4 regions of the Sinorhizobium sojae CCBAU 05684 genome follow, and region 2 is predicted to be linked to each of the others. Evidence: riboswitches for the same ligand, from Rfam matches in the RefSeq annotation. Region 2 holds a riboswitch; each other region holds the start of a gene.
The links. A riboswitch is a leader RNA that binds a small molecule or an ion and turns the genes downstream of it on or off. The one in region 2 is predicted to bind cobalamin.

Region 1 (7,194 bases), 310 kb from region 2:
TCGTGAAGTACGGCGATCTTCTTCTCGCCCCAGTGATCGGCCAGGTAATTGCCGGCCACCAAACCTTGGGCATCGTCGCGGCTGCAGACGCGGAAGACGTTGGCGCGTCCCTGATCGGTCAATGATGGATTGGTCGATGATGGCGAGATCTGCAGAACGCCCGCCTCCTCATAGACCTCGGAGGCGGGTATCGAGGCTCCGGAGCAATAATGCCCGATGACGAAGACCGCACCGTCGGCGACCAGCTTCTTGGCCGCGGCAACCGCCTGCTGAGGATCGCAGTAGTCGTCGGCCACGACAAGCCGGACCTGCTGGCCGAGCACGCCGCCGGCGCTATTAATCTGGGCTACGGCCATCTCCGCGCCGCGCTTCAGCTGGGTACCGGTCCAGGCGAGCTTTCCGGTCATTGGGCCCGCGACCCCGACCAGAACTTCCGCTCGGGCTTGGCATGCAAGAGCGAACACAAAGGCGGCGGCGAGCAGACGGAGCATGGAAACACCTCCAGATTCAGTTTACTCTCAAGCAACGGCCATCGCCAGTCCAGGCGAGCGCATCCAGTATCCTCACGCGAGTTCTCGACCGGCCATCCAGTAAGAGCGGGTGGCCTGATCCCGGGCGCCGCAGCTCGCGTCCAGAAAATGGTAATCTCTGCGTTTCACATCCATAAGATGTGAAACGCTTGTGCAACGCGCAATAACGCAGAATTAGACTATAGTCGGTCCCCGGGTAACGCTGGAATGGGGGTTCAAATGACTGACTCTGTTTCGTCTTCGGCCGATCATGAATCGGAACTCGCGACTATTGCGAGAATGCTGACGCATATCCGCGACAGCGCCCGCGCCTTGGATGCGCAGGCTTTGGAATATTGTGTCGATCTGGCGCTGCAGGCGGTGGCCAATGAAATGCGGGACCGGCGCGACACCGTAGCCGGAGCGGATCTCGATTTCGCGCCGCGGGTGCTGCAGTAGGGAGCGGTCTACCGGTCCAGTTCCGGATAGATCCTGTCGAGGAAGCCCGGCCTGAGCCTTTCGCCCATCATGCAGTCGGCCGCGCGCTCCGCGGCCGCGGGGGTGAGTGCCGGTTCGGGCGTCAGCCCGCTCACTTCGAGAATAAGCTTTTGGCGGATCGCGATCGCGAAATCCTCGGGCTCGTGCACCGGAAGCACGAAAGAACCCGGGCCGCCGATGACGCAGGCCGTGTAATATTCGTCCAGCGGCCCCGTCGAAAAGGACGGGCGGATCATGATCGCCAGCCCGTTGATGATAATGCCGCGTGAGACGGCCTCATCGCGGGCAGGGGGCACAGGCGGCCCCGTATTGTTCGGCCCGTCGCCGGAAATGTCGAGAACGCGCCGCACGCCGGAAAAATCGTTCGACTCAATCTGGTTCGTGCCGAAGAGGATGGCGTTCGAGAGCGAGGTTCCGCGCCTTGGGCCGATCGGCCGGGCCTCGATCATCGAGGCGAAGGCATCGGCGTCTTCGGCGCTTTCGACGACATGCCAGCCGACGACCGAGGCCTCGTTGACGAGCCCCGCCCATTCGAAATAGCCGATGGCGATGCGTCCGAGATAGCCGCCCTCAATCGCATTGATGAAATCCGGATGGCGCAGCGCCTGGACATAGCCGGAGCGTTGCACCCGCGCCTCCTCCATGTCCATCGAGCCGGAGACATCGACGGCCAGCAGCAATTCCACGTCGACATCGGGGGGTACTGCCGCCGTTTGCACAGGGCTGCCGCTAAGAGACAGGATCAATGCCAGAGTGCTCAACATCGCATCTGCCAAAATCAACTCTGCCGTCGGAAGCGTCGCTTTCCGACCGGTCTATTACGGAACTTTATCACAGGATCGCAAATCGGCGACTGTTGCGGTAAGCCGTGGCTACAATAATTGTTGATCGCCGCGCAAAAGCGCGCGGACATTGAACGAGGCCGCCCTGATGCTCCGTGCCGCGCCCTTCAGCGATCTTGCCCGGATCGACCGCCTGCATCGCGCCGCTTTCGATTATTTTCTGCAGCATTCGGATGCGCGCACCGGCCTCGTCGCCGATACGGCGCGGCCCGGTTCACCGGCGAGCATCGCGGCGACCGGCTTCGGGCTCAGCTGCTATCCGGTCGCGGTGGAGCGCGGCTGGATCGGCCGGCGGGATGCGGCCCAGCGCGTGCTCACCGCATTCCGCTTCCTCGACGGCAGCAGGCAGGCAAGCGATCCCCGGGCGAGCGGCTACCGCGGCTTCTATTATCACTTCCTCGATATGCGGACGGGCGAGCGCGCCTGGAACAGCGAGCTTTCGACGATCGACAGCGCGCTGCTCCTTGCCGGTGTGCTGACAGCTGCCGCCTATTTTTCCGGCCGCAACGCGGCCGAGGCGCGCCTCCGCGATCTTGCCGAGCGGCTTTATGCGCGGGCGGACTGGCGTTGGGCGCTCAATGGTGGCGCGACGATCACCATGGGATGGCGGCCGCCCGGACGTTTCCTGAAGCACCGCTGGCGCGGCTATAGCGAGGCGCTGCTGATCTATGTGCTGGCGCTCGGCGCCACCGACCGTGCCATCGCGCCGGAAAGCTATGACGCCTATGCCGCGGCGCATGAATGGCTGACGATCGACGGAGGCCGGCATCTTCACCAGGGACAGTTGTTCATCCATCTCTTTCCGCATGCCTGGGTCGACTTCCGCGCCATTCGCGACGCGGGCATGCAGGAGGCGTCCAGCGATTATTTCGAGAACACGCGCCGGGCGATCAGGCTGCAGCGCGCCCATGCGCAGGCGAACCCGCATGGCTTTGCGGGCTATTGCCGCGAGCTCTGGGGTTTCAGCGCCTGCCATGCGCCACGGGGAAGGATGCGGCTCCGCGACGGGCGCTGGCAGAGGCTGCTCGGCTATGCGGCGCGCGGCGCCCCCTTCGGCGCCGATGACGGTACGCTCGTTCCCTGGGCGCCGCTTGCCGGCCTGCCTTTCGAGCCGGACGCCTGCCTGAGCGGCCTTTCCCACCTGCTCGACCGCTATCCTGCGTTGCTTCGCGACGGGCGCCTTCCCGGCGGCTTCAATCCGAGCCTGCCGGGCGACGGGCCCGAAGGCTGGGTGGACGATCGCGTCGTCGGGCTTGACCAGGGGCTTACGGTCATGATGATCGAGAACTGGCGAAGCGGCTTGCTTTGGGAACTGACGCGCGGCATCGCGCCTTTCAGGCGCGGCCTGGAAAAGGCGGGCTTTACGGGCGGATGGCTTTCGCCACGCGTGCCGACAAACACAGGCAGCAAGTCGAAGGGCGAGGGCGACCCTTGCGCGTCTCATGTAACGGGCGGCGCTGGAGCGTGATAGCGAGGATGGCGTAGCGGATGCAGGAGAGCGGGAGTTTTGCGGCGGCCATCGATTGGCTCACGGCCGCCTTTTCTGAAGTTGCCTGCTCGCTCGGGTCGCCGACGGGCTTCTCGGCCACGGCTGCCTTCTGGGCGGAGGGCTCCACCGAGATGGAGGCCTGCCTTGCCTATCAGGACCGCTTCGCCTCCGGCATGGACGACAAGATCCGGGCGGCGCATCTGATCGCATTCTATTGCCATCGGCTCGGCCTTGCGACCGGTGCGATCTATCTCGCCGCCGGTCTCGTGCCGCGGATCGCAGGGCTCCGTTTCGAGACCTATCCGCGAAGCGAGGGCGGGCGAAGCTTCGAGGCCGGCCGCTTCCATTTTCTCCTCGATGCGCCGTCTGCGGGCGCCAGGGAGCCCGGGGAGGGGAAGCAACGGTTTCACGACGCCTTCGTCCTGCATATGAAACCGATCATCGCGCTCATCAAGCGCCGCTGCGGCCTTTCTGCCCGGGCGCAATGGCGGCTCGCGGCCGACGGCCTGGCGGGCGCCTTCCTGGAAATCGGCCGCCTGCGAGGGCAGGAGGCGGCCGCGGTCGAGCGGGCGCTCGCCATCGTCAGATGCGCGGGCTCGCCGCTGTTATCGCCCGACCTCTATTACGAGGAGATCAAGGCCGAAGGGCATGGGCGTCCTCTCTCCCGGACCTATCGGATGCGCAGCGGCTGTTGTCTCTATTATCGAACGGAAGGCGGCGATTTCTGCGACACCTGCGTGCTGCTGGAACCTGAGACAAGACGGGAGAGATTGAGGGCGCATTTGCGCGCGTCGGAGGGGAAGTCGGCTGAGAATGAGGTGGATTGCCCCTCACCCTAGCCCTCTCCCGGCGTGCGGGGAGAAGGTGCCGGCAGGCGGATGAGGGGCAAAACGAGCTTGGACTAACCGGCCTTCACAACCCGGTCGTTGATGAAGCCGGAGACGACGCCGAGGACGATCCAGAAGGCGAGTGTGGTGGCCAGCGCCGCGACCGCGAATTCCGCGCCGAGGACCGCCGGGACGTTGCTCGAGATATCGAGCGGCTGCGGCGCGCCATAGGCGTGGGGCGCGGCGATCAGCACGAGGCCGGCGACCTTCGCGACGAGTTCCCCGCGCAAGGCCAGCAGGTAGAGACCCGCGGCCGAGAGCAGCACCGTCAGCGCCCACCAGGTTTGGCGCTCGCCAAGGTCGGCAGCCGGGAAGCCGGGCAGTTCCGGCGGCAGGCCGAGGGCCGGCAGCATGTGCACGGCCAGCCACCCGCAGGCACCCCAGAGTGCTCCGTTTGCAAGCGTGATCCGATGGCCGATCGTCAGGCTGATGCCCGCAAGCAGCAGCGAGAAGCCGGCGCCCGTGACGAGATTTGCGAGAAGCGTACCGGAGAAGCGGCTCATGCCGAACAGAATGCCGCCTTCCTCCTCGTGTTCGTGTTCATGGGCATAGGCAGGCGTGATCGGCGAAACGAAGGCAAGCAGCTTTCCGAGCGGCGAAACAGCGTTCAGTGATGAATGCTCTTCGTGGCCAGCGGCCGCAGGCTCGGCGGCCGGTTCTCCGCCCTCGAATTCTTCGGCATGAAGGATCAGCGGCGTTACGCGCAGTTCCTGGGCGGCGGTCATGAAGACGCCTGCGATCAGCCCGGCCACGATTGCGGCCAGAAGTGTCTTGACGATCATGTGTCGATATTCCTCAATGCGGCGCTCCCCCTATGGGGCGCCGTCCAACCAACGCAGTCGGACGCCTTACAGCCCCGTGCGCCTTTCAGGACGCACGAAGGTTGCTGTAAGCGTTTGAATCCACGCATCGTGCTTCGCGAAAATCGGTTCCGATTTTCGGGCCGATGCGCGAGCAGCAACATCATGCCGGATGGCATGTGCGCATGCTCGGAGCACCCGACGGCTCTGTTCAGCTTCGATTCGGAACGCGCAAGGCGTTCCATAGGCTTAGTGGCAGGGGAAGCCGTAGGAATGGCGGGTGTCGTGCGCCGTGTCATGGAGCACGGCCGAATTTGCAAGACCTGCACCGAAGACGAGGAAGCCGCCGATCATAAGGGCAAGAATGCCCGCAACAAGACGATCGCTGAGGGAGAGCGAGACGCTCGAAACGTTAGACGTAGCCATGACAACCTCCGTGATGGCAAGGGATGTTCCCGATTGGGCGTTGCGCCCGCATCGATTGGCAGGTTTCCTGGCTCGCGGCGTCAGGTTTACACCAGGGATTTGCCTCGCCTTCCCAGATCGAACCGCCCTCTCGCGGTCCTTCCCAGTGGCTTTTTCCGGATCGCTCCGGAACGGCAAATTCACGCCGCACTACAGTCGCGGGGTCGGCCGTGATTAAGATGCCCAGCTTGGGTCCATCCGTCACGTTCCCGTTTACTCCCGAAGCGCGTTCGCTTTCCGGGAACCAACCGATCAGCGATGATTATGTGCGGCCGCGCGCGTTGTCAATCGAGGGGACCCGCAAAATGTACAGGGTTCGCGCCAGTCGCGGCCTGCGGACGGCGGCCCGCCGATCTTTCGAAAGTGGCGTTTCGCCTGGTGACCGTAAGGTGCCTCTCGTCTATCTCTACGGTTGCGTTCCCGTACCGGGCGCTTGCGGTTGCGCTTGCGCGATCTGGAGACAAGTCATGGCAGCTTTCGTTCCCGGCCTTGCTTTTGCAGCCACTATCGGTTCCGGCCTGATGGCGGGGCTCTTCTTCGTCTTTTCGGTATGCGTCATGCAGGCGCTGTCGCGGCTTCCGGCGGAACAGGGCATCGCCGCCATGAACGCCATCAATGCGGCGATCCAGAACCCGTTGTTCCTGATCACCTTCATGGGCACTACCCTGCTCGGCCTGGCGCTGATCGTTGCCGCTTTCATAACGGGCGGGCACGGGAGCTACCTGTTTGCCGCCGGCGGGCTCGCCTATCTCGTCGGCACATTTGGGGTGACGGTCATCTTCAACGTTCCCTTGAACGACGCGCTCGCTGCGGCGCGCGGCGAGGCCGCCGCCGCGCTCTGGCAGCAGCGCTACCTGACCGATTGGGTCCGCTGGAATCATGTCCGCACCATTGCCTCGATCGGGGCGCTGGCGCTGTTCGTGCTCGGCCTTGCCCGCAGCTGAGGCATCATCTCAGGCAGTCGTCAGTGCATTGGCGAGGTCGGCGACGAGGTCGTCCGGATGCTCGATGCCGATCGACAGGCGGATGGTCGATTCGAGTACGCCGATCCGGCGCCTGACCTCGATCGGCACGCCCGAATGGGTCATGGCGGCCGGGTGGCTTGCGAGCGATTCCGTGCCGCCGAGACTGACGGCGAGCTTGAAGATCTGCAGCGCGTTCAAGAAGCGGAAGGCCGCCTCCTGGCCGCCGGCTATATCGAAGGAGAAGGTCGAGCCGGCGCCGGTGCACTGAGCGGCAAAGACACGGCCGGCATGCGAGTCTCCGTCGTCGAAGGGCAGGTAGTGGATGCGCTCGACTTTCGGATGGTCGCGCAGGAATTCGGCGACGATGCGGGCGTTGTCGTTCGCCTTCTCCATCCTGACCGCAAGGGTTTCCAATGATCGACCTATCATCCAGCAGGAATGCGGGTCGAGCTGGGTGCCGATCGACCCGCGCAGTGCCTTCACTTGCTTGACGAGCGCCTTGGAGCCGAGGGCCGCGCCGGCGATCAGGTCGGAGTGACCGCCGACATATTTGGTCAGCGAATAGAGCGAGAGGTCCGCGCCATGATCGATCGGGTGCTGGAAGACCGGTCCGAGCAGGGTGTTGTCGCAGGCGAAGATCGGCCGGTGCCCCTGGGTCTCGCCGATCCTGTCGGCGATGCGGCGGATCATGGCGACGTCGACGAGGCTGTTGGTCGGATTGGCCGGCGTCTCGATCAGA
Region 2 (7,194 bases):
GACAGCTGGTTGGTAGCCGCCAAATGCTCCAGGGGCTCACGTTCCCAGAAGGTGTCGTCACCTTCTATGAGATCGATTGCACCTTGTTCACACACGAAAAAGCCACCATTTATCCAGCGTCCATCTCCCGCAGGTTTTTCGAGGAAGCTCTTCACCTTCGCGCCCGCTATCTCCAGTGATCCAAAGCGCCCCGCCGGCTGAATCGCTGTCACGGTTGCAAGCGTTTGCTGCTCTCGGTGGAAAGCGATCAGCGCCCCAATATCGACGTCGCTAACCCCATCGCCGTAGGTGAGGCAGAACGGCCCGTCAATGTAATCCCGTACTCTGCGGATGCGCCCTCCAGTCATGGTGTCTTCGCCGGTATCCACAAGTGTTACCTTCCATGGCTCGGCGTAGCGCTGGTGTACTTCCATGCTGTTGGTGCTGAGATCGAGGGTCACATCCGAGGTATGTAAGAAGTAGTTGGCGAAATATTCTTTGATCTGGTAGCCCTTGTAGCCGCAGCAAATCACGAACTCATGGATGCCGTGCTGCCCGTACAGCTTCATGATGTGCCATAAGATCGGGCGTCCGCCGATCTCGATCATTGGCTTCGGCCGCAGATGCGATTCTTCGCTGATCCGCGTCCCGAATCCACCTGCCAAAATTACTGCTTTCATCTTTAACCGCCAGAGGAATCGGACCGAAACGCGCAAACCGGAACCGTGAGTAGGTGTCCGGACCTCGATGCCATCTAGCATCACTGGACAGGCCGTTTCAACAGCTACGCCCGCTGTTGCAGTCCGCAATTTGGGTAAGCCATAGTCGCCCCTATCCAATAAGGTGAACCATGAACAAAACCGTGCCTCCCGGCGCGGCGATCCTGCTCGACTTTGTCCGTGAAGCGGAAGTCGGGCGGGGCGACCGCGCGTCTTATGATGTGATCTACGGCAACAATCAAGACAAGCTGCCGCGGCCGATAACGTCGATGACGCTCGACGAGGTCGAGGCGGCGCAGGCGGGGTGGTCCAGGTGGTTCGGGTCGAGTGCGGCCGGCGGCTACCAGTTCATGAAGAACACGCTGGATGCGCCGCGCTCGCTGAGGGACATAGAAGGCGAAATGGGGCTCAGCGGCAAGGAGCGGTTCACGCCGGACCTGCAGGACCGCATGGCCTACCACCTCTTGAAGCGCCGCGGCTATCAGGCGTTCATTGCCGGAAGGATGAGCCGCATTGCGTTCGGCAAGCGCCTTGCGCAGGAATGGGCGTCGCTGCCCGTGCTTGCGGACACGAGGGGCGCGAAGGGCAGGGTCAGGCGGGGACAGTCCTATTATGCCGGCGACGGGCGCAACAGGGCGCTGGTGGGGCCGGAGGCGGTGGAGGCGGTCATGGAGCGGGCGCTCGCGGCGGCGCGGCGGGCCGAGACGCCGGAGGAAGTTCCGATTCAGGCCGAGAGCCCGGTGCGGCCGCAGAAGCCGATCCGCAAGTCGGGCCGGTTCTGGACCTGGCTGCTGACCGCCGGCGGCTCGATCCTCACGGCGCTGAAGGAGCTCAACCTGGTGGCGCTCGACTGGCGGGTGCAGCTCGCCATTCTCACCGTCATCGTCGGCTTCGCGGCCTATGCGATCACCTCCATGCCGGCGGTGCGCCGGGCGCTGGGGGTGAAGTGATGCCGGGCTGGGTGAAGATCGCCGCCGGCGCGCTGGTGCTCGCGGCCGTCGCCTGGGCGGTGCTCCAGATCCGCGAGGAGGGCGCCCGGTCGGTCAAGCAAACAATCGAAAGGCAGAACAATGAAGCGGCTTTGCAATCGGCTGCTCGCCGCAGCGACTTTGACCGCTGCGTCGATGGCGGCGGCCTGTGGAACTTCGGGACCGGCGAGTGTCGCCGGCCTGCGCCCGGTGGTCGGGACTGACCTCATCGGCGCGCGCGGCGCCACGGCGGCGGACCAGCGGAAGATCGACCGGACCGTCGTCGGCATCTGCGCCGCGGCGGTGTGGTCGAAGGCGGAATGCTCGAGTCATGGGGAAGGGCGGGGTCACGGGGAAGGGCGGGGGCACGGGGAGGGACGGGAATGATCGACGGGCATGTTCACCAGCAGCTCGGCACGCTGCTCGCCGAGGTGAAGAACCTGCGCGAGGATTTCCGCCGCGCGGAGGACCGAAGCGATGCCGCCCGCGCCTCGATGAGCCGCCGGATCGAGGAACTGGCGGGGCGGGTGGGGACGCTCGAAGGCATTGTGGCCACGGCGCGGGACGATATCCGCGAGATGAAGCCGGTGACCGAGGATGTGCGCAAATGGAAGCTGATGGGCCTGGGCGCGCTCGGCGTCATCGGCATCGGCGGCGCCTCGCTCGGCGTGACCTTTGCCGATGTGGTGAAGCGCGGAATGGCGCTGCTCAGGGCCGGTTAAGAGGTCGCTGCCCCAAGACCGCACAGTCTTGGGCGACGGGCATTACAGCGGCCAGAACCACATCAGCAACGGCACCGTCGCGATGATGATGACGATCGACAGCGGCAGCCCGAGCCGAGGATAGTCGCTGAACCGGTAGCCGCCGGGGCCCATGACCAGCGTATTGCACTGGTGGCCGATCGGGGTGAGGAAATCCGAACCGGCGCCGATCGCCACCGCCATGAGAAAGGCGTCGGGCCTGTAGCCGAGCGCGGTGGCGAAGCTCGCGGCGATCGGTGCCATGACGAGCACGGTCGCGGCATTGTTGAGGAAAGGCGTCACCGCCATCGCCGCGATGAGGATGAGAGCGAGGGCCCCGGCCGGCGGCAGATGGGTGGCGATGCCGCCGAGCCAGCCGGCGATCAGATCCGAGCCGCCCGTCGTGCGCAGCGAGTCGCTCACGGGGATGAGCGCTGCCAGCATCACCAGGATCGGGCCGTCGACGGCGCGATAGACGTCGCGCAACGGGATGACGCGGAAGATCACCATGGCGAGCGCCGCAGCAAAGAAGGCGACCGGCACCGGCACCACGCCGATTGCGGTCGTCGCCATCGCCGCAGCGAGCAGCAGGAGCGGCAGGGTGCCGCGACGGATGGTGCCGAGCAGGATTTCGCGCTGCGCCAGCGGCAGGCAGCCGAAGTCCTGCAGGAAGGAAGGCAGCTCGCTTCGCGCCCCCTGCAGCACGACGATATCGCCGGCCTGCAGCCTGATGCTGCCGAGGCGCTGCTTCAGCCTCTCGCCCTGCCGGCTCACCGCAAGCAGGTTGACATTGTGATTGTTGAAGAGCGCCAGTCGCTCGGCGGACATGCCGATGAGGGATGAATTGCTGCCGATCACGGCTTCGATCGCCTCGATCTCCGAACGGGTCTTGTCGCCCGGCATCGGCAGCCGCTCGCCGGCGATCTTCAGCTTCGCCTGGGAGACGATGCGGTCCAGGGCGGCCGGCCCGCCCTCGAGCAGCAATATGTCGTCCGTCTCGATCACCACATCGGGAAGCGGCGCCAGATGCGTGCCGCGCCGGAAGATGGCGATGACGACGGCGCCGCCGTCGCCGATCCTGACGAGGTTGCTCACGGGCTTGCCGATCGCCGGCGAGCCGGGCGCCGCCATGGCTTCCGCCGTATAGTCGGTGATCTCGATCGCCTGATTTACCGAGACCTCCTGGCTCTTGCGCTCCGGTACCAGGCGATAGGCAAGCAGCAGGAAGACGCAGCCGACAAGCGCAAGCGAAGCGCCGACCGGCGTGAAATCGAACATCGAGAAACTTTCGCCGGTGAGGTCTGCACGCATCCGCGAGACGACGACGTTCGGCGACGTGCCGACCTGCGTCATCAGCCCGCCGATCAGCGAGCCGAAGGCCATCGGCATCAGAAAGACCGAGGGCTGCACCTTCGAGCGCCGGGCAAACTGAAACGCGACCGGAATCATGATCGCGAGCGCACCGATATTCTTGATGAAGGCCGAGAGCACGGTGACGGTGACCACGAGAAGCGCAAGCTGCGCCCGCACCGACTGCAGTTCCGGCAGGAAGCGCTGGATCGCCGCATCCACGATGCCCGAACGGGCAACGCCGGCGCTGACGATCAGGGCACTGGCGACGATGATGACGATGTCGTCGCTGAAGCCGTCAAAGGCATGGTCAAAGGGCACGATGCCGACGGCCACCGAAAGCATCAGCGCCGAGCAGGCGACGATGTCGTACCGGAGCCGACCCCATACGAAAAAGACCATCATGGCGCCGATGACGATAAACGAGAGGAACTGGTCGGCGGTCATAAGCGAGTACCTGAAGCAACGACTGATCGGACATGGGCCTTTTGCAACGCACCACCCGGCCGGTATCGGACGGGCAGCCTCGTTGCGCCGCCGTCCGACGGCCTGGCGAGTTTCCCTCTACATCCTCTAAAGCATCCATCGGATGCAACTGAAATATCGCGGAATTCCTGGCGAAGCGCCCCGCCTTCACCAGGAAACTGCGCCGGACCCCCGCCTTTTCTTGGATCGCCTGCGAAGAAGGAATAAGATGTTAGGAGCAGTTGAAGGCCTGACAACGGTTCCTCGCTTTGGAAATGCGCCCGGATGCCACCAGGAACACCAGCATGAAGATTGCCCTTGCCGTTTTCTACGCGACGCTTGCGCTCGCTGCCTGCACGCCCGCGACACGCACGGTCGGTTACGGGCCCGGCCTCGAGCCGATTCCCGGCAGCATCACCTATGGCGGCCAGCCGCGCACGAAACTGACCAAGGCGCCCATCGGCAGCATCGTCCCGCACCAGTTCTTCGATCGATTTGGATATCGAGTCTATGAGACCTACATCATCGAACCGGATCGCTCGCTGCGCCTGACAAGCCGCCGCATAGACTACGACATCTTCGACGATTGACTTGCGAAGGAGGGCGAGATGCCCTGCAAAGCTTTGAAAAATGCGGTTCCCCTGATCGTTGCGGCGCTCCTTTCGGGCGCCTGCACGGTGACCTATGCGGGCGGCTACGGCTATGGGCTCGAGCCGATCCCCGGCAGCATCACCTATGGCGGCCAGCCGCGCACGAAGCTGACCAAGTCGCCCATCGGCAGCATCGTCCCCCATCAATTCATCGATCGCTTCGGGCGGCGGGTCTACGAGACCTACGTGATCGAGCCGGATCGCTCGCTGCGCCTGGTAAGCCGCCGCTACCGCGACCTGCCCTTCTTCGACGATTAGCGCATCGGCCCGAATATCGGAAAGGGCGATGCGCGGATTCAAGGAGCTACAGAGACCTTGCGCGTCCGACAAGACGCGTGGCGTCGTGAAGCGAAATCTTCTCCCGCCCCCATTGCGTCCCGCGCAGACTCATGCGACCAAGGGCGCGATGGTGCTGCTGCCCTTGATCCGGCAGCGGCTGAAAAGGGAACACGGTGAGGATGCCCGAAAGGGGCCGATCCCGTGGCTGCCCCCGCAACTGTGAGCGGAAAGCGCATCTACAACATGTCACTGGCCGGGAGGCTGGGAAGACGTGGAGGCGCCTCGACCCGCGAGCCAGGAGACCTGCCATCGAACCGATCAACCACAACGGACGGGGTGTTCCGATGGAAAAGAAGTGGCTTCTGCCTGGCGGGCAATCGTCGGTCCGGATTTTCGCTATCTTCTCTGCGGCCCCGCTTGTAAAGCTGGCAGGGGCCGGCGGAGAACAGCCATGGCGAATTCGCATCAATCAGCGCACAAGATAACGCTTTCGACCGAGTGCCACTTCACAGGCGGGCCCTGCCGTCCGGGCGCCCAGTTGCTTGCCATGCTCAACCGCAGCGTTTCGGCGCTCGGCAAGCCGCTCGACGATGATTTCGCGATCGCCGGCACGGTGTGCATGGCCGCCTGCACGCGGCCCTGCACCATTGCCTTCCAGGCGTCGGGCACGGCGACCTATCTCTTCGGCGATGTCGATGTGGAAGAGAATATCGACGATCTCGTCGACTTCGCCGTCGCCCATGCGGACGGCGGCCCGAGACCTGCCGGCGGCGGCAATCTCGCCCGCGTCCCGGCGGCGCTGATCGTCTCCGAAGCCCTTGCCGGGCATTTCCAGTGAGGGGGGCCGTCTGGTCATCGTCGCAGTTCGTCCGTCGGTCAGCCGGCCTATTCAGTGGAGCTACAGCGCCGCGCGTCTTTTCAAAGGCGCAAAGGTCACCGTAACTCTTTGAATCTGCGCATCGAGCTTTCGGAAAATCGGGTACGATTTTCGGGCCGATGCGCTGGCGCCCGGCTGGAAATCGCGGGGGCGATCGCCTATTTGACGCGATGCGACCGTCGGAAGGGGGAAGGGTGGGAATGACTGACCAAAGCGCGATCTGCACACCGGATGACGTGTTGAAATTCTGGTTCGAGGAGCTTTCCTACGAACACTGGTTCACTCCGAGCGCCGAACTCGATCGCGAGTGCGCGCGGCGATTCCAGGACACGCATCTGGCGCTTTCGAGGCATGTCGACGACGTCTGGCGGGCGAACCCGCGCAATTGGCTTGCGGCTCCTTCTCTTCGACCAGCTCCCGCGCAACATGTATCGCGGATCGCCGCTGGCGTTTGCGACCGACGGCCTGGCCTTGCGCGAGGCGCAGCTTGCCATAGGCGCTAGCGCCGACATGGCGGTGCCGCCGGAATGGCGCGCCTTCTTCTACATGCCGTTCGAGCATTCCGAGAACCTCGCCGATCAGACGACGGCCGTGAAGCTCTTTACCGAGCTCGGCGAGCCAAACTATCTCGATTATGCGATTCGCCATCGCCAGGTGATCGAGCAGTTCGGTCGCTTTCCGCATCGCAACGCCATCGTCGGGCGCAGATCGACCTCGGCGGAGGAGGCCTATCTCGCCCAGCCCGGCGCGGGATTTTGACGGTGCTTCGTTGACGGGAAGGTCGTAAGAGGTGGCGGCGGTGTGCCGGTTTTGCATGTTTTCGCCATGTTCCTTATGGAGATCGGACAAGGGCCGTGATCGCTTGGCGGCGCCATCGGCGAGAGACGGATTGCGAAGGATTTTGAATTGCGTTCGGCAGCACACTTGACCGCCCTTTTGTTTGCCCTGGTTGCGCTGGCGCTCGCGGGCGGCGCGCCGGCGACGGCACAGGAAGCGGCTCAGCCCTTAGAGCAGAGCGAGCCTCGTCAACAATCGCCCGCAACGGCGGTCGAGCCTGCACAGCCAGCGCAGCCGCCGAGGCAAGCCGGGGCGGACGCCGAAGCTGCCGCAACGCCGGCACTGCAGCAGGCGGAAACGCAACTGGCCAAAGCCGAGCGCGATCTGCAG
Region 3 (7,194 bases), on a different replicon from region 2:
AGTTCGACACGAAATTGCAGATTGCCGGCCTCAATCGCGGCTATGATCGCGTCCAGTCGGCTGGTGGCCCAGCGGAAAGCAGCATGACGATTTCCTACTTCCTGGGCGAAAGGCTGTTGGCGGTCGACTGTCTCAACGACGCCCGTAGTTTCATGCAGGCGAAGCGTCAGCTGGGACTATAGCCGGGCTCTTCCTCAGCGGCTCGGTACCGGCATTTCGCCGCGATAGTCGTAGAAACCCCTGCCGACCTTTCGCCCGAGCCAGCCGGCTTCGACATATTTCACCAGCAGCGGGCACGGCCGGTACTTGGTATCGGCAAGCCCGCTATGCAGGACGTTCATGATGGCGAGGCAGGTGTCGAGGCCGATGAAATCGGCAAGTTCGAGTGGGCCCATCGGATGGTTGGCGCCGAGTTTCATGCTCTGGTCGATGTCGACGATCGAGCCGACCCCCTCATGGAGCGTGTAGATCGCCTCGTTGATCATCGGCATGAGAATGCGGTTGACGATGAAGGCCGGAAAATCCTCGGCCACCACCGCGGTCTTGCCGAGCCTTTGTACGACTACCTGCAGCGCATCGAAGGTTTCCTTGCTGGTGGCGATTCCCCGGATCAGTTCGACGAGTTGCATGACCGGAACCGGATTCATGAAATGCAGTCCCATGAATTGTTCGGGCCGTTTCGTCCGCCCCGCGAGGCGGGTGATCGACAGCGACGACGTGTTGGTGGTGAGGATCGTCTCCGGCTTCAGGCTTGGCGCCAGATCGTCGAATATCTTCTGCTTGACGGCCTCCTTCTCAGTTGCCGCCTCGATGATGAGGTCGCTCGCGCCGAGTTCAGGCAGGCTTACGGTCGTTCGTATGCGGCCGAGCGCGAGGCTCCTGTCCTCATGCTCTATCTTACCGCGCGCCACCTGGCGGTCCAGGTTCGCGCCGATCCTGGCGATCGCGGCCTCAAGTCTTTCCGCATCGACGTCCATCAGAGTGACGTCATATCCCGCAACCGCAAGCACATGGGCGATGCCGTTGCCCATCTGCCCGGCGCCGACCACTCCAATCGTCTCAATCGCCATCTCTATTCTTCCCCGGCGTTTTTCGAGAATCCCCAGCTTCCAGCCCCCAGAACCGGCGCGGCCTTATCAAGCGCCAAGGGGCTGCGTGATAGAATGATAGGCGTCCGTAAGCCAGGCAAGCCCTCGGGATCGATGCGCAGCTCCCGTGCCTGGATTTGCGGCTCGTTGATCGCTTCCGCCACCGTATTGATCGGACCTCCGGGAACGCCTGCCGTCTCGAGTGCGGCAATCAGCTCCGCCTTCGGCCTCAGCCTGGTCTTTTCCGCAATCAGCGCGCTGAGCGCTTCCCGGTTCGCCACGCGGGCCGGATTGGTCGCATAGGTCGGATCGTCCGCGATGCCGTCAAGACCGAGCATGCCGCACAGAGCCGCAAATTGCCGGTCGTTGCCGCAGGCGATGATCAGATGACCGTCGGAGGCGGGAAACACCTGGTAGGGCACGATATTGGGATGCGCATTGCCCATGCGGCGGGGCACCTTGCCGCCCGCAAGATAGTTCATCGCCTGGTTGGCAAGCACCGCAACGCCCACATCGAGTAGTGCCAGGTCGACAAGCTGGCCGAGGCCGGATCGCTCCCGCTCGGCAAGTGCCGCCTGGATGCCGATCACCCCGTAGAGGCCGGTAAACACGTCGATCCAGGCAACGCCCACTTTCTGCGGTTCGCCGTCCGGTTCGCCAGTCAGGTCCATGATGCCGCACATGCCCTGGATCAGGAAATCGTAGCCCGGCTGTTGCGCCCGCGGACCCGCTTGGCCGAAACCCGTCACGGAGGCGTAGACGATGCGGGGGTTGATTGCGGCGATGCTGTCATAGTCGAGGCCGAATTTCTTCAACCCGCCGACCTTGAAATTCTCGATCACGACATCCGCCTCCGCGATCAAGGATTTGACGCGGGCAAGATCCTCGGGGTCGCCGAAATCGCAGGTGACCGACGTCTTGCCGCGATTTGCCGCGTGGAAATAGGCCGCCACCTTTTCGGTGCCGCCCTTGCCGTCCGGCTGTTCGATGAAGGGAGGCCCCCATGTGCGGGTGTCGTCGCCCTGCGGGCTCTCGACCTTGATCACTTCGGCGCCGAGGTCGGCGAGCGTCTGTCCGATCCAGGGGCCGGCCAGGATGCGGGCAAGCTCGACGACCTTCAGGCCGGCGAGTGGGGCGCTGTTTGGAACAGCCATCAGAAGAATGCCTGAATGCCGGTCTGGGCACGGCCGAGAATCAGCGCATGGACGTCATGCGTGCCCTCGTAAGTGTTGACGGTTTCGAGATTCTGCGCGTGGCGCATGACGTGGTACTCGATCTGAATGCCATTGCCGCCATGCATGTCGCGGGCCTGCCTCGCAATGTCAAGCGCCTTGCCGCAATTGTTGCGCTTGACGAGGGAAATCATCTCCGGCGCAAACCTGCCCTCGTCCAACAGCCGCCCGACACGAAGCGAGGCCTGCAGGCCGAGCGTGATCTCCGTCTGCATGTCGGCGAGCTTCTTCTGGTAGAGCTGCGTACCGGCGAGCGGCTTGCCGAACTGGATGCGATCGAGGCCGTATTGTCGCGAACGGAACCAGCAATCCTCCGCGGCGCCGAGCACGCCCCAGGAGATGCCGTAGCGGGCACGGTTGAGGCAGCCGAACGGTCCCTTGAGTCCCGAGACATTCGGCAACAGCGCGTCCTCGCCCACCTCGACGCCTTCGAGCACGATCTCGCCGGTGATCGAGGCACGCAGCGACAGCTTGCCGCCGATCTTCGGCGCCGAGAGGCCCTTCATGCCTTTTTCGAGGATGAAGCCGCGGATCTGCCCGCCATGCGCCTCCGATTTGGCCCAGACCACGAAGACGTCGGCGATCGGCGCGTTGGAGATCCACATCTTCGAGCCCCGCAGGCGATAGCCGCCCTCGATCTTCTCGGCGCGTGTTTTCATCGAACCCGGATCGGATCCGGCATCCGGCTCGGTGAGTCCGAAGCAGCCGATCAACTCGCCCGAGACGAGGCCGGGCAGGTATTTGTCGCGCTGTTCTTCGGAGCCATAGGCGTAGATGGGGTAAATCACCAGCGACGACTGCACGCTCATCATGGAGCGGTAGCCCGAATCGACGCGCTCCACCTCGCGCGCCACGAGACCATAGGAAACGTAATTGGCGCCGGCCGCGCCATATTTTTCCGGCAGGGTCACGCCGAGAAGACCCGCCTGGCCCATCAGCCGGAAGAGGCCCGGATCGGTCTTTTCCTCAAGATAGGCCTCCTCTACGCGCGGCAGCAGTTCTGCTTGCGCGAAGGCGCTGGCCGCATCGCGGATCATGCGTTCGTCCTCGGCAAGCTGGTCGTCCAGGAGAAGGGGATCGTCCCATACGAAGGCGCTGCCTTGGGGTGACTGCATGGCGGGGGCAGTGGACGGGTTTGTGGTCACGGATTCTCTCCCGATAATCTCGAAACGGCCCCGATAATCTCGAAACGGCAAGCCGATTTCCTATGTAGATACCGATTGTTGCCGGGCGTAAAAAGCCGTATTTAGGCGTAATATCATTCATAGAGTGCATAGGTGGAGATGCGCCCGCGCCGGTTCCTTCCCTCGATAAGCCTTTTGTCCGCTTTTGAGGCCGTCCTGAAGACCGGCTCGACGGCGGCGGCTGCGCGCGACCTCAATCTGACGCAGAGCGCGGTGAGCCGCCTTGTCCAGAATCTGGAGCAGCAGCTCGGCCGCCAGCTTTTCGAGCGTCACCGGCAGAAGCTCATCCCCACGCAAGCCGCCCACGCCTATGGCCGGGATGTGACCCGCGCGCTCGATCTCATTCAGCGCGGCAGCATGGAAGTTGCCGCAAATCCGGGCGGCGGCACGCTGTCGCTGGCGATCCTGCCGGCCTTCGGCACGCGATGGCTGGCGCCGCGGCTCGGCACGTTCCTGGTCAAGCATCCCGGCATCACGATCAATCTAGCAACGCGCCTCAAGCGCTTCAACTTTGCCGTCGAAGGCTTCGATGCCGCCATTCATTTCGGCGCCGAGGATTGGCACGACGCCGGCCATATGAAGCTATTCGAGGAACGACTGACCGCCTGCATTTCGCCGGCACTGCTCAACGACCATCCGATCACCGGTGTCGATGACATGTCCGGGCTGCCGCTTCTGCAGCTGGAGACACGGCCGAATGCCTGGCTGATCTGGTTTGCCGCCCATGGCGCGGAACCAACAAGCGTGACCGGAATGCTCTTCGACCAGTTCGCCACCATGACTCAGGCTGCGATCTCCGGGCTCGGCGTCGCTCTTCTTCCGGACTATCTGGCATATGCGGAGATCGCGGAAGGGCGCCTTGTGCCCCTCTTGAAGAGGGGCGTGCCGGGGTCCGGATCCTATTGGCTGGTCTGGCCGCAAGCGCGCGCCAATTACCCGCCGCTCGAAGCCTTCCGCACCTGGCTTGCCGAGGAACTGTCGCCGGAGGCCTCATCGGTTTCCTGACCCGCGAAGCGGGCATGGACCTCCGGTAGGGAAGCAGGGGCCCGCCCTTGACCGGCCCGGGGCAACTATCTATGGAGTCTCTCGACGGTTCCCCGACGATGAAGCGAAGGGGATTAATAGGGAACACGGTGCGGGCGACCCAGTAGGGACCAAGGCCGTGGCTGCCCCCGCAACTGTGAGCGGATTGCCGTCCATCCTCGTGGCGCCTCCAGCGCCATGCCACTGTGCCACCCGGCACGGGAAGGCAGATGGACGACAGACATCCGCAAGCCAGGAGACCTGCCGTCATGTGTTCGCTCCAATGTCCACGGGCGGGGATGCCCGGAACAGGATGTGCCATGACAAATTCTCGCGCCTGGCTGCGCCTTCCTGCCTTCGTTCCTTCCCGCTCGAGCGGCCGCTCGCTCGAAACCGCTGACTGACGCGGCGCGATCATTCCTGCCGTCCGCGCAGTGCGGCCGGTATTTTTCCAATCGGGGAGATCAACCGTGACCATCATTCCCACCATTCGTGGCAGCTTTGTTGCCGTCGCTGCGCTGGTGTCGACTCTCACCGTCGACGCTCGGGCCTCCGAAACCACCTATCCGCTGACCATTACCAATTGCGGCCGCACGGTCACTTTCCAGAAGGCGCCCGAACGCGCCGTCTCGATCGGCCAGAGCAGCACGGAGATCATGTATCTGCTCGGCCTGCAGGACCGGATGGTCGGCACCGCCGTCTGGCTCGGCCCGGTCATCGGGGGTTACGAGGAGGCGAATGCCAGGGTGGAGCGTCTCGCGGACAACGATCCGAGCTTCGAAAGCGTCGTTGCCAAGAAGCCGGACATCGTCACCGCGCAGTTCCAGTGGCACGTCGGGCCCGAAGGCACCGTCGCCAAACCGGAGCAGTTCGAGGAACTCGGCATTCCCGTCTACACCTCGCCCGCCGATTGCGTCGGCAAGGACAATACGGGTGGCGGCGATGGCGTTCGCCATGCGGTTTTCACCATGGACCTGATCTACCAGGAGATCGCTGAACTGGCGCAGATCTTCAACGTCCAGGCTCACGGCGAGGCGCTGATCGCCGAGCTGAAGTCGCGCGAGGATGCGGCGAAGCAGAAGATCGCGTCGGCGAACGGCAGGCTCTCCGCCGTGTTCTGGTTCTCGAGCGCGGAGCTCGACATCGATCCCTTTGTCGCCGGCAAGAACGGTGCTCCCGGCTACATCATGCAGGCGCTCGGCATCCGCAATGTCATCGACAGCGAAGAGGAATGGCCGACCGTCGGCTGGGAAACCATCGCCAAGTCTGGCCCGACGATCATCGTCGCGGGCAGGATGGAGCGTCGCCGTTTCCCCGCAGACGACATCGCCGTCAAGCACCAGTTCCTGAAGTCCGACCCGGTCACGAGCCTCATGCCGGCCGTCAAGGAGGGCCGTGTCGTCGAAATGGACGCCCAGGCGATGAACCCGACGATCCGGACCATCGAAGGTATCGAGGTCCTGGCCGAGGCCATTGAAAAAGCCGGCCTGACCCAGTGATCGGCTTGGTGGGCTCCCTATCGAGGACAAGCGCCACAGTGCTGGCGCTTGTCCTGTTGTTCGCGGCGCTCTGGCTGGGTGCGGCGATCGGCGAGACCGCGATCCCGATGGATGTCGTCGCCCGGGCGGTCGCCAATCGGCTTTGGCATGCGGGCTATCCGCTCGATCCGATCAACGAGGGCATCATCTGGAACTACCGGCTGAGCCGCGCCGTGGTGGCGGCGTGCTGCGGCTCGGCGCTTGCGCTTTCCGGCGTCGTGCTGCAGTCGCTTCTGCGCAACCCGCTGGCCGATCCGTATATTCTCGGGATTTCGGCGGGTGCATCGACCGGCGCGGTCGCCGTTGCCATCCTCGGTTTCGGCGCCGGTCTGTTGACGCTGCCGCTGGGGGCCTTCCTCGGCGCGCTTCTCGCCTTCGGGCTTGTCAGCCTGCTCGCAATGCGCGCGGGCAGGGGGCATGGTGCCATCATTCTCGCCGGTGTCGCCGGCTCGCAGCTCTTCAACGCGCTCACTTCCTTCATCGTCACCAAGGCGGCCAATGCGGAGCAGTCGCGCGCGATCATGTTCTGGCTGCTCGGCAATCTTTCCGGCGTCCGTTGGCCTGATGTCTGGCTCGCGCTGCCGGTGGCGGTGGCGGGCCTCATTGCCTGCCTCTGGCATGCACGCGCCCTCGACGCCTTCACCTTCGGCTCCGAGTCCGCCGCTTCGCTCGGCATTCCCGTGCGCCGCGTCTATGTCGTGCTGATCGGCGCATCGGCCATGATGACGGCGGCGATGGTCAGCGTTGTCGGCTCGATCGGCTTCGTCGGGCTCGTCATCCCGCATGCGGCCCGGATGCTGGTGGGCGTCCGGCACGGGCTGCTGCTGCCGGCATCCGCTCTGATCGGCGCAATATTCATGATCGCCGCGGACGTGGTTTCACGCGTGATCATTCCGGGCCAGGTGCTGCCGATCGGCGTGGTGACGGCACTTGTCGGGGCGCCTGCCTTCGCGATCATTCTTGGCCAGCGGGGGGCGGTTCGATGATGCTTTCGGCGTGCAACGTTTCATGGTCCACGGGCGGAATTTCAATTCTCGAGAATGTCTCGCTCGACGTCGTCCCGGGTGAATTTCTCGGCATTGTCGGACCGAACGGTTCCGGAAAGACGAGCCTGATGTCGCTTCTTGCG
Region 4 (7,194 bases), 1.5 Mb from region 2:
GCGATCAGTTCGGGAGAAGGAATTACGCTTGTCATGACCCCTGCCTCGATGGTCAGCCTCTGGGCGCGGCCGCCCGCTGCAGGCGGTCGATGATGGCTTCGCCCAACCCTTCGCTCGGGATCGGCCCGAATGCAATCGTGGCGGCGCCGCTCGCGTCCGCCTTCTTCATGTAGTCGAAAAGATTGGCGGCCGCCTCGCGGAGATTGCCGGCCGGGCTCAGGTCGAGCACCATCGCCGCCTCACTCTCGCCGGGAAGCGGTCTGCCGCCGAAGCGGACGAGCGCTTCTCCCTTGCCGACGTCCTTTGCATCGAGCCGCACCGCAGCACCCGGCGCATAATGCGAGGCGAGCATGCCAGGCGCCTCGATGGTCGCGCCGGCGCCTTCCGGGCGCTCCACCACCAGGCCCGTCACAGCCTCGATCTCCGCCGCATCGAGCCCGCCCGGCCGGAGCAGCCGGAGCCTCTCTTCCTCGACCTTGATGATCGTCGACTCGAGGCCAATCTCGGCCGGGCCCGCGTCAAGGATGAGTTTCAGCTTCGATCCGAGATCCGCCTGCACATGGGCCGCGCTGGTCGGGCTGATCCTGCCAGAGGTGTTGGCGCTTGGCGCCGCCAGCGGCCGCCCGAAGCGCGCGATCACGCGGCGCGAGAAGCCCTCAGGCATGCGCAGGCCGAGCGTGTCGAGACCGGCGGAGGCGAGCGCATGCACGCTGCTTTTCGGCCGCTGCGGCAGGATCAGCGTCAGCGGACCGGGCCAGAAGGCCTCCGCCAGTTGCCGCGAAACCGCATCGAAGACCACATGCTCCTCAGCCATCGCCGTGTCCGAGACATGGCAGATCAGCGGATTGAAACGGGGCCGGCCCTTCATCTCGTAGATTCGGCTGATAGCCTCTGCATTGGTCGCATCCGCCGCCAGGCCGTAGACTGTTTCGGTCGGGATCGCGACGGGCTCGCCTGCGGAAAGCACCGCACAGGCCGTCTCGATCGCCCGGTCGGGTTCGCTGCGCGTGTCGATGATTTCGGCCATGGGCGTTCGTCTTCCTTTCCGCAGCTTCCTACTGCATGTTTCCTTGAATCGGAACCGATTTGAGGAAACATGCAGCGATTCAAAGTGCTATAGCGGCCTTTTTTTTGCGCGTCTTTTCAGACGCGCAAAGGTCGCTGCAACTCTTTAAATCTGCGCATCGAGCTTTCCGAAAATCGGGTACGACTTTCGGGCCGATGCGCTAGAGACTGCGTATGATCTTGCGCAGCGCCTCGTCGCGTGCGCCAAGCATGAGCACGTTCTTCAGCGCCACCTTCGGGTCCTGCGTACGGAAGATCAGGCCGTTGCCGCGCACATTGCGGTTGACGACCATCCGCCCTTCGTCCGTGCCGGGCTCGATGGCAACGGCAAAATACATGCGCGAATACCCGGCCTGGATCCGGTCGAAGAAGTGCGTCTCGTCGCCGAGATCGGAAAAGAAATTGGCGAAATAGAAAGCCCAGGTCACGTCTTGCGATCGAGCGAGCCGGGTCGTAGCGGCCGTCACGTGGCAATAGCCAAGATGCGGGCTCGCGGCGAGCGTCCGGTGAAAGATCATCTTCGGGAAATTGATCGAGGCGTGAAAGCTGTTGATCCGCCTGTAAGTCGCTTCTCCCGCGGCGGTCAGCTTGCGTCCGGTCTTCTCCGCCACCTCCTCATAGCTCAGATAGCGCCGCTGCTCGGGCGTTTGGCGCCGTCGCTCGATGCGGCCGGTTCGCAGGAACTCGGTGTGGACGGCCGCTTTTGTCACCGGTGACGGCGCCTTTTCAGAGGCGTCGTAATATCTGAGCTTTGCCATCGACCTCTGCGCGCCTTCGCGAAAAAAGCGGGGTTGAACCGTCGTCGGACGCTAAACCATCAGGGTTAACAGAGTATTTTTCGTACCTTCTGCGCTAGGCTCGTTCACAGGCCTCGTCGCAAACGGGATGCTTGCTTTCGCGCTTGGGCAGGCGCTGACGAAAAAATTATCAGTCGACCAGCAATTGCCCTATCGCCTTGTTTATTATGGAGAAAAACAATGTGTTCGTCACAAAGTGCCGCGGCAAGGGGTCTGTCGTCTTTCCAGAATGGAATGTCGTTTATCGGCACTTGTGCGGGCTGCTAGACCGCTTAGATGGGGACACTCGAGGTGCCGCCCTGAGCGGGGCGGAGAATTGGGAAGCCGGTCAAATCCCGGCGCTGCCCCCGCAACGGTGGTGGAGTGAGGCCACGGCACCAAGCCACTGGACGTCAATGTCCGGGAAGGCGCCGGGGCGGGTCCTTCGCGGGACGGCTCCAGAGCCCGGAAACCAGCCTTGAGCACATCGACCGTAACAGGTTGCGGCGGGCAGCCGGACGGAGCCATGGCGCACGGCCTGTTGCCGTGGGCGGTTCCTGTCCTGCCTCTCCGAATCATGGCGAACGAGGATATGGGCATGGACATTCAGAGCGAAATGCTGCGCAAGCTGAAGACCCGTCGCGAAGGCTATAGCCTCGACCGGGACTTCTATATCGATCCCGACTATTATCGTCAGGATCTGGAAAACATCTGGTACAAGGATTGGCTTTTCATCGGCCACGATTGCGAGATCCCGCGGGCCGGCAACTATTTCACGGTGCAGGTCGGCGACTATCCGATCGTCATCGTTCGCGACCGGCAGGGAACGATCCGGGCGCTCCATAATTCCTGCCGCCATCGCGGCTCGCGCGTCTGCACGCAGCACAAGGGCTCTTCGGCCAAGCTCGTTTGTCCCTACCATCAATGGACCTACGAGCTGGACGGAAAGCTGCTATTCGCGCGGCAGATGCCGGACGGCTTCGATCTGGCGGCGCACAGCCTGAAGCCGGTGCATTGCGAGACCGTCGGCGGCTACATCTTCATCAGCCTTGCCGACGAGCCGATGAATTTCCAGCCGTTCCGCGACGTGGCTTCCGGCTACCTTGCGCCGCATCGTATCGGCGAGACGAAGGTCGCCTTCGAAAGCACGATCATCGAGAAGGGCAATTGGAAGCTCGTCTGGGAGAACAACCGGGAGTGCTACCACTGCGCGGCCAATCATCCCGAGCTGTGCCGCACCTATCCCGAAGCGCCGACGGTGACGGGGGTGCATGGCGCGATGAATGATCCGGAGATCAACGCCCATTGGCAAAAATGCGAGGCGGCCGGCCTGCCGAGCGCCTTCAAGATCGGATCGGCCGGGCAGTTCCGCATGACACGCATGCCGCTGATCAACGGTGCCGAGAGTTACACCATGTCGGGTCAGAGGGCCGTGGAAAAGCCGCTTTCCTCCGACGCGAGGACAGGCGGCATCGGCACATTGCTGCTCTTCCATTATCCGACGACGTGGAACCATATTCTCGGTGACCATGCGATCACCTTCCGCGTGCTGCCCCTCGGCCCCGAAACAACCCAGGTGACGACCAAGTGGCTCGTCAACAAGGAGGCGGTCGAAGGCGTCGACTATAAGCTTGACGACCTCATCCATGTCTGGACCGAGACCAACGATCAGGACCGCCAGATCGTCGAGGAGAACGCCTTCGGCATCCGCTCGCCGGCTTACCAGCCGGGTCCCTATTCGGTCGAGCACGAGGGCGGCGTGATGCAATTCGTCGAATGGTATTCACGCTACATGCTTGAGCGCCTTGAGCGCGGCGCAACGCCTCTTTCGCGGGTGGCATGATCATGGAAATGGCCCGTTCCTTCCATCATTTCGACGAGCTCAGTCCCTGGATCGACCGCCAGCACATGCTCGAATGCATCTCGGTGGTGGCCGAGACGGCGGATGTGATGACCTTCACCTTCCGCTCCGACAGGCCGGCCTGGTTCCGCTACCTGCCCGGGCAGTTCGTAACTCTCGAACTGCCCGTCGGGGAGGAGCCGGTGATGCGCACCTATACGCTCTCGTCCTCGCCGTCGCGGCCGCTCTCCGTTTCGATCACCGCCAAGGCGCAACGGGACAGCATCGGCACCCGCTGGATGTTCGACAATCTGAAGCCGGGCATGGTGCTGAAGGCGTTCGGTCCGCTCGGCGACTTCAGCTTCGTGCGCCATACGGGCGAAAAATATCTCTTTATCTCAGCCGGCTCGGGCATCACGCCGATGATGTCGATGATACGCTGGATGGCGGATTGCGCGCCGGATTCCGATGTCACCTTCATTTCCTGCGCGAGGCGCCCGGAGGATCTCTTGTTCAAGCCGGAACTGGAGATCCTCGCCCGGCAGATGCCGCATCTCAATCTCGGCTTCCTGGTCGAGGGGCACGAGGCGCGTCATGGTTGGCACGGGCTGCGCGGCCGTATCGACGCCACGAAGCTGCCGCTGCTCGCGCCGGATTTCCTGGACCGAACGGTCTTCTGCTGCGGTCCCGAGCCCTTCATGCGCGGCGTCCGGGAGATGCTCCAGTCCGTCGGGTTCGACCTGGCCCGCTACCACCAGGAAAGCTTCCAGCCAGCGGCGGCACCCGCTGCCGAAGAACTCGCCATCCGAGCCGGTGCGCCGGGCGCCGAGGCGGGAACGTCGAAGGTGATTTTCACCATGAGCGGCAAAGAAGTGGAGGCGATCCCGGGCCAGACCATTCTCCAGACCGCGCGTGCCAACGGCGTCCGGATCGGAGCTGCTTGCGAAGGTGGCATTTGCGGCACATGCCGGGTGTTGAAGATCGCCGGCGAAGTGGACATGAACCACAATGGCGGCATTCTCGACGATGAGGTCGAAGAGGGCTACATCCTGGCCTGCTGTTCGCGCCCGCGCGGGGACGTGCAAATCGAGGCGTAGCCGAAGAGCCGACTATTTGGATCCTACAGCGCCGTGGCTCCCGCTATCGGCGCTGTACGTCTTTGGATCCACGCACTATGCGGGGCTGCGTCCTCAAGCGGTCTAGCGGAAGCACCCTCTCTGCCCGAATCTTATAGGGGCGAAAGCCGGCAGGGCAGGGGCATTCCCCTGGCTCCCTGATATAAACCTAGCGCCGCTCGGTCCGATTGGGCAGCCGCGCCTCCGCAGCCTTTATGTCGATCGTGCCGGTGACCGTCGTATCCACGGCCCCGTCGACGCCGCTGCCGGAGCCGCTCTCCGCATCGGCACGGCTGATCAGCAGCGGTTGCGCCAAGGCGGTGGCGGCTGCGGCGCTTGCGGTCGGTGACATGCCGACGGTCGCCGACGCGACCACGGTCAGCGCCGGCGGCTTTTCCGGTAGCAGATCTCCATGCGGCCAGATCGTCTTCAGTTGTGCGGCACTCATCGCCGCCACGTTCACGTCGATGTCGTTGAGGGTGCCGGGCACGCGGTAAGGGCAGCGTTTCTTCCCGCAATTATGCCCCGACGAGAACTGCCAGAGCGCGTATTCCTCCCAGTTTCCCATCGGAAAGACCTTGCGGATGTCGGGCTTGTAGCGCGCATACCAAAGCGGCAGGCGGGACAAAAGCCGATGCTTGAAGCGATTGTCGGCAATGTATTTCGCCGTGACATGGTTGGTATAGAGAATGGGATAGCGCCCGGTACGGGCCTTGATGTGCCCGGCGAAGATCGCGGCGTCTTCGAGCGACATGAACTGCTCGGGATCGATGCCTTCGATATCGAGGACCATCAATTCGTCTTCGCGCGGATCCGCATAGTCGAGGAAGTGGTTTGCCTGGTCGACGGGATTGCCCGGCCGAGCCAGATGATACGCGCCCCAGAGCAGGCCGTGCAAACGGGCGATCATGCGCCGCGTCTGGTATAGCTCCCGGCTAACCGCATATTTCCGCCACATCGTCTTGCAATGGGCGACCGTGTCGCCGCCGTGGTCGCCGGTGCAGCTGAAGCTTTCGGGCAGCCCGTCCGAGGCCTTGGCGATGAATCCGGCGATGCGCTTGTCCTTCAGCATCGCTTCCCAGTCGATGCCGTTCAATTCATAGGCATCGATGATGATGGCGTTCTGCGATTCTTTCCAGGGTTCGGTGTTGGCGGCGCGTGCATTCGCCGCCGCGAAGGTCAGGCCCATCAGGACCGCCAGGCGCAAGATCGTCCCCGAGATCGAGAGTCCCCGCTTTTCCATTCTCTGAGATTGCCGACTTCGAGTTAAAAGGTCGTAAATCCCAGCCCCGCCGGCATCCTGCGCGAGACCGTCGCGCCTGTACACTGACCTATGACTGTAAACGTCGGTCCGTCTCGGCGCAGGATTGCAATGAAAACGGGAAGGGGCAGACAGCGCGACCGCGGAACGAACGGTGCCACTCATGCGTTTGCGGGTTAAGTCACGGAATCGGGAAGACGCGGCCCGATCACGTAATCCTGAAAGTTCGAGGATGAATCCAGGCGGGAAACTGCACGCTTTCCTGTTCCAACGCGTGCTCGTATGGCGAGCATATGCACGAGCTCCAACAAACATGGAGGAGAGAATGAGCATGACCAGAGGCAGGTGGCTTTCCTGCGCGGTCGCGGTCCTCGCGTTCGCGGCGTCGGCGGCCCCTTCGCAAGCCTTGACGCCTTTGCCCTCGAAGGTCGTCGTCCAAAGCGACGTGATCGATGCTCAGATCCGCTTCCGGCGCGGCGATTCCTTCAACGGTTATCGTGGCTACCGGTACTATCGGCCCGGCTACCGCTATTATAGGGGATTGTGGTATCCGAGGGCGGCGTTCAGGCGTGAGTTCATCCGGCCGCCAATGCGTCTCAACACCCGGCATATCGACTGGTGCTACGATCGCTATCGGTCCTACAGGGCTTCTGACAACACTTACCAGCCCTATAATGGCCCGCGCCGGCAATGCTATTCGCCCTATAACTAGAGCGGGATGGGCCTGCACGCGTCCACCCCGCTTCATCTGAAATTCCTGCGACTGTCATGAGACTATGCTGGCCTCGCAATCAGCTTCAGACTTGGCGGATGTCGGTCGCTCAGCGGCCGTGCTCCATGTTGCGTCGTGGTTTCGAGTGCGGTGCGGATCGGGATATGCACAGCCCGTGCGACGGCTGCGCAAGTCAACATTGACGTTTACGTAAAAATCAATAGTGTGCCTGTATGGAGCATGAGCGAAGCGGTCCCAAGCACTGGCCGCGCGCGAGGAGGAGCAGCATGTACAAGGCACCGGTCGATGAGATCGCATTTACCTTGAAGCACGTGGCCGGCATGGCGGACGCCTTGGGTGCAGGGATGTTCGGCGAGCTAGGCGAGGACCTCGTCGACGCGATCCTTTCGGAAGCAGGGCGCTTT

Region 1: linked by a shared signal. The riboswitch ahead of SJ05684_RS11130 (CbtB domain-containing protein) and the one ahead of SJ05684_RS09590 (DUF1636 family protein) in region 2 are both predicted to bind cobalamin.
Region 3: linked by a shared signal. The riboswitch ahead of SJ05684_RS26125 (ABC transporter substrate-binding protein) and the one ahead of SJ05684_RS09590 (DUF1636 family protein) in region 2 are both predicted to bind cobalamin.
Region 4: linked by a shared signal. The riboswitch ahead of SJ05684_RS02270 (aromatic ring-hydroxylating oxygenase subunit alpha) and the one ahead of SJ05684_RS09590 (DUF1636 family protein) in region 2 are both predicted to bind cobalamin.

Annotation. Positions count from the first base shown of each region.
Region 1 covers NZ_CP023067.1:2,269,155-2,276,348, reverse strand. Annotated here, with positions in the region: gene SJ05684_RS11160 (branched-chain amino acid ABC transporter substrate-binding protein) at 1-491, opposite strand, end outside; gene SJ05684_RS11155 (hypothetical protein) at 738-968, shown strand; gene SJ05684_RS11150 (DUF1194 domain-containing protein) at 977-1,771, opposite strand; gene SJ05684_RS11145 (glucoamylase family protein) at 1,938-3,317, shown strand; gene SJ05684_RS11140 ((2Fe-2S)-binding protein) at 3,338-4,177, shown strand; gene SJ05684_RS11135 (CbtA family protein) at 4,240-5,007, opposite strand; gene SJ05684_RS11130 (CbtB domain-containing protein) at 5,275-5,451, opposite strand; cobalamin riboswitch at 5,492-5,754, opposite strand; gene SJ05684_RS11125 (anthrone oxygenase family protein) at 5,958-6,434, shown strand; gene SJ05684_RS11120 (cystathionine gamma-synthase family protein) at 6,444-7,194, opposite strand, start outside.
Region 2 covers NZ_CP023067.1:1,956,065-1,963,258, reverse strand. Annotated here, with positions in the region: gene rfbF (glucose-1-phosphate cytidylyltransferase) at 1-659, opposite strand, end outside; gene SJ05684_RS09625 (lysozyme family protein) at 830-1,648, shown strand; gene SJ05684_RS09620 (hypothetical protein) at 1,648-1,890, shown strand; gene SJ05684_RS30365 (hypothetical protein) at 1,823-2,053, shown strand; gene SJ05684_RS09610 (DUF1515 family protein) at 2,050-2,388, shown strand; gene SJ05684_RS09605 (SLC13 family permease) at 2,431-4,203, opposite strand; gene SJ05684_RS09600 (hypothetical protein) at 4,527-4,811, shown strand; gene SJ05684_RS09595 (hypothetical protein) at 4,830-5,129, shown strand; cobalamin riboswitch at 5,262-5,475, shown strand; gene SJ05684_RS09590 (DUF1636 family protein) at 5,602-5,988, shown strand; partial or broken gene SJ05684_RS09585 (DUF924 family protein) at 6,228-6,786, shown strand; gene SJ05684_RS09580 (mechanosensitive ion channel family protein) at 6,934-7,194, shown strand, end outside.
Region 3 covers NZ_CP023068.1:1,807,694-1,814,887, reverse strand. Annotated here, with positions in the region: gene SJ05684_RS26150 (NAD(P)/FAD-dependent oxidoreductase) at 1-182, shown strand, start outside; gene SJ05684_RS26145 (3-hydroxybutyryl-CoA dehydrogenase) at 195-1,070, opposite strand; gene SJ05684_RS26140 (CaiB/BaiF CoA transferase family protein) at 1,073-2,242, opposite strand; gene SJ05684_RS26135 (acyl-CoA dehydrogenase) at 2,242-3,435, opposite strand; gene SJ05684_RS26130 (LysR family transcriptional regulator) at 3,604-4,509, shown strand; cobalamin riboswitch at 4,578-4,810, shown strand; partial or broken gene SJ05684_RS26125 (ABC transporter substrate-binding protein) at 5,076-6,026, shown strand; gene SJ05684_RS26120 (FecCD family ABC transporter permease) at 6,023-7,051, shown strand; gene SJ05684_RS26115 (ABC transporter ATP-binding protein) at 7,048-7,194, shown strand, end outside.
Region 4 covers NZ_CP023067.1:474,487-481,680, forward strand. Annotated here, with positions in the region: gene SJ05684_RS02255 (FAD-binding oxidoreductase) at 1-35, opposite strand, end outside; gene SJ05684_RS02260 (L-threonylcarbamoyladenylate synthase) at 53-1,027, opposite strand; gene SJ05684_RS02265 (DUF6656 family protein) at 1,227-1,823, opposite strand; cobalamin riboswitch at 2,135-2,336, shown strand; gene SJ05684_RS02270 (aromatic ring-hydroxylating oxygenase subunit alpha) at 2,440-3,684, shown strand; gene SJ05684_RS02275 (FAD-binding oxidoreductase) at 3,681-4,778, shown strand; gene SJ05684_RS02280 (glycoside hydrolase family 25 protein) at 4,966-6,039, opposite strand; gene SJ05684_RS02285 (BA14K family protein) at 6,389-6,769, shown strand; gene SJ05684_RS02290 (acyl-CoA dehydrogenase family protein) at 7,057-7,194, shown strand, end outside.